One region of the Gordonia sp. CPCC 205333 genome, then DNA from elsewhere that is predicted to be linked to it. Evidence: riboswitches for the same ligand, from Rfam matches in the RefSeq annotation. Region 1 holds a riboswitch; the other holds the start of a gene.
The links. Region 1 has a riboswitch for cyclic di-AMP ahead of AAFP29_RS17625 (transglycosylase family protein). Riboswitches for the same ligand answer to the same signal wherever they lie in the genome.
Positions count from the first base shown of each region.

Region 2: it holds a riboswitch for cyclic di-AMP, as region 1 does, so the genes downstream of both, AAFP29_RS18800 (C40 family peptidase) here and AAFP29_RS17625 (transglycosylase family protein) in region 1, are expected to answer to the same signal.

Region 1 is NZ_JBCLVI010000004.1:660,869-665,678, reverse strand. It holds gene AAFP29_RS17635 (helicase-associated domain-containing protein) at 1-2,016, opposite strand, end outside; gene AAFP29_RS17630 (hypothetical protein) at 2,091-2,291, shown strand; gene AAFP29_RS17625 (transglycosylase family protein) at 2,364-3,014, opposite strand; cyclic di-AMP (ydaO/yuaA leader) riboswitch at 3,020-3,232, opposite strand; gene AAFP29_RS17620 (flavin reductase family protein) at 3,470-4,003, opposite strand; gene AAFP29_RS17615 (hypothetical protein) at 4,000-4,236, opposite strand; gene AAFP29_RS17610 (cold-shock protein) at 4,448-4,810, shown strand, end outside.
Region 2 is NZ_JBCLVI010000005.1:200,215-205,024, forward strand. It holds gene AAFP29_RS18790 (hypothetical protein) at 1-1,111, opposite strand, end outside; gene AAFP29_RS18795 (NlpC/P60 family protein) at 1,175-2,200, opposite strand; gene AAFP29_RS18800 (C40 family peptidase) at 2,319-2,999, opposite strand; cyclic di-AMP (ydaO/yuaA leader) riboswitch at 3,013-3,179, opposite strand; gene AAFP29_RS18805 (hypothetical protein) at 3,289-3,573, opposite strand; gene AAFP29_RS18810 (DEDD exonuclease domain-containing protein) at 3,758-4,810, shown strand, end outside.

The sequences.
Region 1 (4,810 bases):
CGACCGAATCCGCGACACGATCTGCTTGAGTTGCGCGGGCGTCGGAGCTGGGCGCCGCGGATCGGACTGCCGGGGGGCGCGGGTGTCGCGGATCCGGCTGCCTTGCGGCCGCAAGTCGACCAGGGCGCCGGAGGAATCCTCACCGGCTGGAGTGAATCCCGCACTGCGCAACTCGTCGATGACGTCGCGCACCGATGCGCCCGACACTGCGACCGTTGGTGCCAGTGCCCGCAGCGCGAGCGCTTCGGCGGCGTTGCTGCGCAACACTTCTGCCATCGTCGCGGGGTCCTCGCAGCGGACGAATGCCGACGCGATGCCGACGCGCAGGCTGCCATGACGTCGTGCGACATCCTCGATCAGATAACTCAATGCCTGAGGGACCGGCGTCGACGAGTGGGTGGTGAACATCGCGATCAGTTCGGCCCCGCTGCGGCCGGCGTCAAGTGCTCGCCGCACGCTCGCTTCGGTGACGCGGTAAACCGAAGCGGCACCGCCGGATTCGAGGTCAGCGACCAGTTCGACCTGATCCGCGAGTTCATGTGTCATCGGTCCGGGCACGACCAGGGTGAGGTCGGCCTGGGTGAGGAAGTGGTCCACCGGTTTCGGTAGGGAGATGTCGATAGCCGACGAGATCGCCGCATCGGACTCGGCGGGTGGCGCGATGAGCGCGGCCCGTCCGACGCTGCTCAGCGCGTTATGTGCGACCAGCCCCAATTCCGTTGCCTCCCTGATATTTTCGGATATCAGGGCTCGGGTGAACTGGCGGAGCCGACGGGGATGGCGCCAGAGTAGATAGGCGGTGAGATCGTCGATCGACACGCTTGTGCCCGGCAACGCTTCGCTCAGCGCGGTCAGAATCGTCATCCGCAGGGCGGCGGCCTGGCCGTCGTAGACCTCGGTCGACAATGCGGGTAATGCGTTGCCGTCGCGGTCGGGTTGGCCGACCAGCCAGGCGCGGCGAGGCATCCGGAGCCAGGTGGCGAGCAACGCCTGCCACTGGCGTTCGGTGCTTTGGCGTAGCCACCCATCGGCCGCATGCGTTGGCGCCCAGGCGAAATCATCGGCGCCGACCGCGGGCGTCGGATCGGGATATCCGGCGTCAACGAATCGCAGATAGCCGAGCAGTTCGATGATCAGTCCGACGCGGGTCAATGACAGGCCGGTGGACTTGGCGAGGCGACGCAACTCACGAATACCCATCGCGCCCGATCGCAGTACGGCGGCCGGAGTCTCGCCGAGCAGGTGAAGCAGCAGCGTCGAATGGCGGATGAGTTCGAGGGCTTCGCCACCGGCCGCGGCGTCGACGTCGACGAGAGTGAATCGAGACTCCTCGCCGGTCGGCGTCAACGACGGGGCGCGTAAGTCATCGAGGCGCAGCAGTGGCTCGTGGCGCAGTAACTGGCGGACCACCGGCACGATTTCCACGGTCTGGTCGTCGATGCGGGCCAGCATGCCAGCCGCCAGCAGCGTCGGGACCGGGAGAGACGGGTCGCTACCTGGAGCGGCGTCGCGGCTGCGGCCCAGCGGTGGTCCCTGTGACAGTGTCGTGAGAAGTGCGGTCTGCGGCTGCGGGAGCTGATCGAGTTCGGCACGCCATTGCTGCGGGGTACGCGTGGCCGTCGGCGCGGTGATATGCCGTCCCTGCCACGGCATTGCCGAGGGTGCATGGGCAGGTGCGACGAGCCGTCGGCCGTCGGTCCACAACAACGCCCGTTCGGTCAGCAGCGTGATTCGCTCGGCGATGTCGGCTGGTTCGGCCCGGCCGGTCAGCGCCTTGGCAACCGCGGCCGGCGTCGGGGGTTTGTCGGCGGTGGCCACCACGTCGAGGACGGCTACCGCGAGGAGATCCAGCGATTCCCCGGCCAGCGTGATCGACGCCGCCGACAGCGCGCGTTGGGCCAGTACCCCGGTGCCCTGCGGCGGTGGTGAGGCGAGGTCGGGACGGGCGGCCAGGAGAAGGGCCAGCTCGTCGTCGGAGCGGTCGGCTAGTTCGATGGCGAGCGACTTCGGCGTCATCGAATGACCGCCACCGACCGCTTCACACTCATTCGATCAACCTTACTTACCGAGCGCATGGCACAATAACCGACGTGGCTGATAAGGAACCTGCAGCAGCGGCTGCCAAGAGTAAATATGTCGACAACGGCTGGCCGAACACCGATGGCGAGCATGCCGTCTCGGAATTCGCCGCCAACGTATCGGGTGCGTTGTCTCCGTTCGGGAGTACGGAATTCCCGCTCCCGGTTGAGGATCTGCCGTTTGTGCAGTCCAAGACGGTTGTCAACAGGTAGAAGAATTGGAGAAGGGCCCTGCACGGGTGAAAACCTCGTGCAGGGCCCTTTGTCTTTGGGGCGCTAGGCCGTTCAGGGGAGGGGCAGCAGCGACTTGTTCTTGTTGTAGAAGTCGAGCTGGCCCTTGTCGAGCTGGTAGCCGCTGTTCTTCGCAGCTGTCCACAGGTTCTTCACCGCCGGGTCAACGGTGCCCTTCTTGCCCGCGGTGGTGAGAGCGTCGTCAACCTGCTTCTTCACCTCGGTGGTGTCCTTGGCGTTGGGAGCAGTCTTCAGCGAATTCTGCGGCGCGGCCTTGTCGGTCTTCGGGGTCTTCAGGTTCGACGGCGCGGTGGTCGGAGCGTCGCGCTTGGTCGGGCCCGAGAGAACTCCGCCGCAGGTCGGCCATGCGCCGTTGCCCTGCGTCGCGAGAACGCGCTCGGCGATGGCGATCTGCTGTTCGCGAGTCGCCTGATCCGCCGAGGGGGCGTACTGGGTGCCGCCGTGGGCGGCCCAGGTGCTCGGGCTGAACTGGAGGCCACCCTGGTAGCCGTTGCCGGTGTTGATCGCCCAGTTACCGCCGGACTCGCAGGCAGCGACCTGATTCCACTCGGAATCGGTGGCGGCGCTGGCGTTACCGGCCGAGAGCATCGCCGCTCCGCCGCCGAGGACGGCTCCGGTGAGGGCGACCTTGGCGAAGGTCTTGGTGGTTGTGGTGGAGGTCGGCTTGCGATGACGTCCGGACATAGTGGTATTCCTCTCTCCACGCGCCTACGAAGTCAGCTGTCGGGTTCGAGCGAGAGGTTGCCCGGCCCCACGTGCGGCTGGAAGCCGTTTGCGGAGCTACACCCCAAGGATCTGTCGTAACGTTTGGGCGTTACCCATGCGATACATCAGAACCGGGTCTCAGGGGAGAATGGGTCCCCCGTCCTTGTTCCTGAATTGCAGTTGTGCGACCCAGCTGGCGGAACAAGGCTCGGCGCGGCCAGCTGATTCGTTTTTAGGTTTGGGTGACAACCTGGCTGGTGGTCGCTTTGAACCCTACGGGTTCATAGCGGGTGGATCACCCCAGCGGCGCAAGTGATTTTTAAGGGTGTTTCCCCGGGTGCGGCGTCGTCTGAACGTCTTACCTGCTCACGCCAGTGATGCCCCGTTTGTAGCCGATCCGTTATGCAGTCGTTATGTGACAAACGTCACAGGCATTAGGTGGCTTGCGACACGCGCTTGCGGACTTCCAGCGAGCGGAATGTGCTCGCGTGAAACACAAGTGGTTCGACGCCGGGGTCGGCATGCAGGGCGTCGATGCGCAACAGGACGAGTGTGTGATCGCCCGCGGGGATCTCGTTGTACAGGCTGCACGAGAGCGACGCGGCCGCAGCCGGGATGAAGACGGCTTCGGAACCCGCGTGCAGGGGATCGATGTCGTCGAATCGATGCTCGGCCGGACCGGCCAGCTGTTTGCACAAGTCAGCCTGATCGCTGGAGAACACACTGACTCCGATCGAGGTGACGCCGCGCAACCTTGGCCATGTTGTCGACGTGTTCTGCACGCAGAGCGAGACCAGCGGCGGGTCCAGTGAGACTGTGCTGAACGCGCTCGCGGCCATCCCGACCAGCTCACCGTCGAGCCGACAACACACTGCGACGACGCCAGACGGGAAGGCGCTGTATGCCTGTCGGAGACTTGTGCCGTCAGTGGTGGGGGTCAGGGAAAGTTGAGTCGAATCTGCGGTCATGCCGAACGCCGTTTCTTGTCGGTGGGTTTTGTAGAGCGACCCGTCACGACTGTTGCGATCAGTGCGATCACAAGTCCGACGGGGGCACACATCGTGAGTACGTAGACGAGGGTTGGTGCGGTCCGACCGTCGGCGACGAGCGGCGTCACGAACAACGCGACTATCGCTACCAGCCCGATCGCAAAGATCGCGATGGAAAGTTGCAGCAATCGGTTGGAGCGGTCGGAGCGCATGAAATCAACGGTAGTGCACGCGTATGCGGCAGTCGGCCAGCGAGACAGTCGATGCGTAAACCGGGGTGACCGGAGTGGACGACGTTGGATAGACTGGTCGCAACAACACGCGCCTTTGCTCATTGTCATGGGTCAGGGCGCGTTTGTCGTGAAGGTCCCGCAGGCCAATTGAACTGCGGGAGTGATCAAGCACAGATTAAGGGTGAGCACAGTGCCTACCGGCAAGGTGAAGTGGTACGACACGGACAAGGGTTTCGGCTTCTTGTCGCAGCAAGACGGCGAGGACGTATACGTCCGCTCGTCGGCGTTGCCGGAGGGTGTTGACGGGTTAAAGCCCGGTCAGCGCGTTGAGTTCGGGATGGCGGCGGGCCGTCGTGGACCGCAGGCACTCACCGTGACGATTCTGGAGTCGGCGCCCAGCGTCGTCAAGAACAGTCGCGACGCCGCGCGCAAAGAAGCTGCGGTCAAGCGGCATTCGCCAGACGAATTGCACGGCATGGTCGCGGATCTGATCACGCTCTTCGAGAGCAAGGTGCAGCCTGACCTTCGGCAGGGCCGCTACCCGGATCGCAAG
Region 2 (4,810 bases), on a different contig from region 1:
CGGCGGCGAGATTAGGCGCGACGTCGTCGAACCGTTGATAGGTTCCCTTGCGCCCCACAAACTCTGGCATTCCCTCGGTGATCCACAGCGGGGCGCCGGGAGCGGTAACACCGCGAACCGCGACATGGGTGAGCTCATGCCGCAGGACAACCGCGAGTGCGGGCGCGGGGAGCGTACGCGCCGTCGGCGTCAGCACCACCCGTTGTCCGGTTGCGGTCTTCTTCGCATTGTCGAGGTTCGCGTATATCGTCGCGGCCGCCGCCGCCCCGACCGGACTGTCCGCCGAAGCCAACCCGCTGAATTCTGCTGCGGTTCCGGTAGCGACCACAGCCGCGCGACGCGCCCACGACGATCCCCAGAAATTCGTCACCGCCACAACAGCTTCCGGAAGTTCGCTCGCGACTTTCGCAACGGCCGCATCGGTCCCTGGATAAGACAGGACGACCGAGTCGCCGCCCGAAGTCGCTACGTCGCGGACCCGCAGCCCGGGATAACTCCATAGCGTGGGGGCCGGCGCCTGCACGTCATCCAAAACGGTGGAATCACCGACGATCTTCCAATCGTCGTCGTAACGGGCCAGCGCGAGTGGAGTGCTCAACATAATGTCGTCCTCGGCCAGACCCGGTGACGACTCGCCGCCGAGAGCGTAGTTCAGCTTCACCGGAGCGAACCAGCTATCTGAGCTCCCTTGATCGTCGAGGCGATTTTGCAGCTCTCGCGGCACCACGAACTCAGCATCGGCACTTCCCAGCCAATACCGGAAAGTCTTGTAGCTCAGCACATTTCCACGTTTGGACGAGGCAGCCCCGGTCTCGGTCGTCGCCGTCCCGACATTCGCAGCCTCGGTATGCAGCGCGGCGCGGAAACGTGGCGTCGCCGATACATCGATCAACCCGTCGAGTTTCGCCACGTCGCCGCTCAGAAGTGCGTCGTTGAGCTTGCCGAGCAGCCTATTCACACCTTCGACACGTGTCGCTTCATAAACATTCGGCGGCGTCGCGGTCGAGGTTGATCCGGTAGTGGTCGATGTCGGCTCCCCCGACGACGAGCACCCCGTCACAATCAGGGTCGGCACCACGACAACGCCAACTACGCCGGGTAGCGCACGCATCAACAATGGCTTCAGTCGCCTACGAGACGCGTGGCGACCTGTCGAAGGAGGGGTCATTAAGCGCTAAGCGTACCGGCGCGCAGATTGAAACGGTCCAGCCTTGTCGAGCGGAACAACCTTCACCGGTACTCCGAACGTAGAGGCGTGAATGACGTATCCGTCTCCCACGTACATTCCGACATGATGGGCGTCGGAGTAATAGATGATCAGATCCCCGGGCTGAAGTTTGTCCCGGCTGATCGAGGTGCCACCACCCTGCTGGGCTTCGCTGGATCGCGGCAGCGTCTGGCCGGCCTGCTTGTAGGCCCACACCATCAGACCCGAACAGTCGAAGGAACTCGGACCGGTTGCGCCCCACACGTAGGGATCGCCGATTCGAGTCAGCGCGGCTTGTACCGCGACCAGCGCGGCCGAGGTGCCTTTGGGAACCAGCCGTGGATCGAAGTCGAACTTCGGCCCACGCAGTTCAGCCAACTGCTGACCGGTCATCGACTCGTAGATCGCGCGAATCCGCACGGCCTGGAGATTGAGATTCGCGCGCTGCACCTGCAATTGACTGCGCGTCTTCTCAACAGCTGCGATCGCGGTGGTCGCCGTGGTGGCCGAATCATCCGCGGCCTTCTTCGCGGCGAGGGTCTTCTGACGCGAGGATTTCAAGTTCCGTAGATCCGACGCCGACTGACGGGAGACCAATTCCAGGCCGGACATCTGGTCGAGCAGGTTTTGCGGCGAGTCGCTGACCAGGACCGCGTAGAGCCGGTTGATCTTGGCACCCCGATAGCTGGCGCGAACCACTTTGTTGACCCGTTTGCGCACGGCGTCCAAGTTCTTCTGCGAAATGTCCAGCGAGCGTTGGGCATTGGAGGATGCGAGGCGAGCGGCGGTAAGCGCCTTGCGCTGCTTCGTGTATTCGAGCTGCGCATTGTGCATCGACTCGGCCGACTTCTCCGCATCGACGCTCAGTTTGCGATAGTTCACCAGCAACCGATCAGCGGTCTGCACGGGTGCGGCGGACACTGGGACGGCCAGTCCAGCCGATGCCAGGCCGGCAATGACAACAAGCACAGTCACCAGGATTGTTCTCAGGATGCGCACCGCGCGATACTCCTCTGCCCCATTCGTATGACGAAGTTGGGCGGACCGCACACTATCGGCCGGTCCGCCCAAACGATTCGTCAAGATCGCAACTACTTAGCTCGCGATGGGCTCAGTAGCGACGGACGCCGGTCAATGCCCACTCCTTGACGGGTGCCTTGCGAACCGGCACTCCCTCGGTCGAGGAATGAACAAACATACCGTTGCCCGCGTAGATACCGGCGTGGCTGCCGCCGTTGAAGATTAGGACGTCGCCCGGCTTGGCATCTTTGTAGGCCACCGCACGGCCGCCGCCGAGCTGACCGTAGGAGTCGCGCGGGATGGTCTTGCCAGCTTGCTTGTACGAGTAGTAGACCAGGCCCGAGCAGTCGAATGCGTTCGGTCCGGCCGAACCGTAGACGTAAGGCGAACCGATCTTGGACTCGGCCGTCGCGAGGACGCGAACGCCGGTGTCCTGTCGGAGCAGCGGCGCGATCCGCTGGCCCGGACGGAACTGAGCCGGAACCTGATTCTGATTCAGGCCGGGCACGTTGAATGTGCCGACGTTGGGGATCGCCACCTTGGCGGGCGCGGGCGCCTGCTTCTTGGCAGCTGGCTTGGCATGTGGCGCCAGGAGCGCCTTACCCAGAGCCGGGAAGTCGATTGTGTTGTTCGGCATCGGCGCAGGCGCTGGGGCCGCAAACGCGGAACCTGCGGAAGCCGCGAGCGAGCCGACGGCAATCGACCCAGCGATCACGGCACCTTTGGCTACCTTGGCACCACGGCCAGGCTGTTCCAAACGATGTTTGGCCACGAAGAGTGTTCTCCTTTGTTCTCCCTACCGCCTACCGAGTTAGCTGTCGGGTTCGGGCTGGAAGATCGCCCTACGCGTCGCGCCGACTATGTCGTCGCGCCGCGACTCACCCCAATCGGACTATGCCGAATAAAGTGGTTCCCCGGCTCACTCTTGCGAGTGACTAAGCGGTGATATCCGCGGACCACTTCGAGTTCGAAGCGGGACGTTCCGCAAATGTCTCAGAAAGGTTACGAAACTTTCCGGGCGCTGTCCAACAAGGCGCGTAACCACGTTGTGGCGTGTCAGATCAGCTGGCTCGCAGAATTCGCAGATGCTTGCGCTCAACACCGTCCTGACGTGCCGCGATAGCGCTTCTTGCGAATGATGCATCGCGTGTCGATACCATCGAAGCAGCACTGAACGCGTCGATCGCCGCGAGTAACTCGTAGTCGTCGACCGGCCCTGAACTCACTATCGCCATCTGCTGGTCTGCTGTTACATCGTCGCTGCTCACCGGGTCGAAGAGCAGTTGCATCATGCAGCCGTCACAAGCCACTTGACGTGCCGGGCAGGTCTCGCAATCGATCTTCATTCTGTGATCTCCATCTCATCGCACATGCGATTGGTTGGTTTCCTGGCAATTCGGTGTTCATCACCCGATACCTCGCGGTAATCGGGACCTGATGGTGAACCTGAACTGGAGACTAGAACCGACCCCCGACAACCCTTCAAAATCACACCCGCCACAGCAGTCACAGGGGGCACGCCGGACCCTGATGTCAGTGGGTCGAACTAATGTTCGCGACGTGGAACAGCTGACTTTCGCCGACAGCGGCTTACCGGCCGTCGGAATGCCGATGCCGGACACAACTCGCAGTGGTCGCGCCGGTAGCCGTCCGATGCCTACCGAAGCTGAATTGATCGCCGCCGTATACGGCGGAATCGACCAGCCCTTGTTCGAGACACCGATCGTCGTGGTCGACTTGGAGACCACCGGCGGTGCGAGCACCGACGCGATTACCGAGATCGGCGCGGTACGGATTCAGCGCGGCGAGGTCGTCGGAGAATTCGCCACCCTGGTCGACCCCGGCCGCGAGATTCCGCCGCAGATCGTCACTCTCACCGGCATTACCTCAGCGATGGTCACGGCGGCACCCACCATCGAGTCCGTGCTGCCATCCTTCTTCGAATTCGCCCGCGGCGCGGTGCTCGTCGCACATAACGCCCGATTCGACACCGGCTTCCTACGTCGGGGGGCGCAGGCACTTCATCTCGACTGGCCGTTCGCGGCAACGCTGTGCACCGTGGCGATGGCCCGCCGCATCCTCAGCCGAGACGAAGCTCCAACCGTCAAACTCGCCGCACTCGCCGATCTCTTCGACGTCGCGACCCGCCCCACCCACCGCGCCCTCGACGACGCACGCGCAACAGTCGAAGTCTTCTACCGATTACTCGAACGCATCGGCAACAAGGGCGTGCATACCTACCGGGAACTACTCGACTATCTGCCGCGTACCACCCCGGCACAACGCGCCAAACGTCACCTCGCCGCTACGCTGCCGCGACGCGCAGGCGTCTACCTCTTCCGCGGCCCGGGTGAGGAAGTCCTCTATGTCGGAACCGCCGTCGATCTCCGTCGCCGCGTCTCCTCGTATTTCACCGGCGCCGAAACGCGTCCCAGGATGTCGGAAATGGTCGCATTGGCCGTCCGCGTCGACCACGTCGAATGCGCACACGGATTAGAAGCCGGTGTCCGTGAGCTTCGACTGCTCGCCGCTCATCGCCCCGCGTACAACCGCCGATCCACACAGCCACACAAGGGCTGGTGG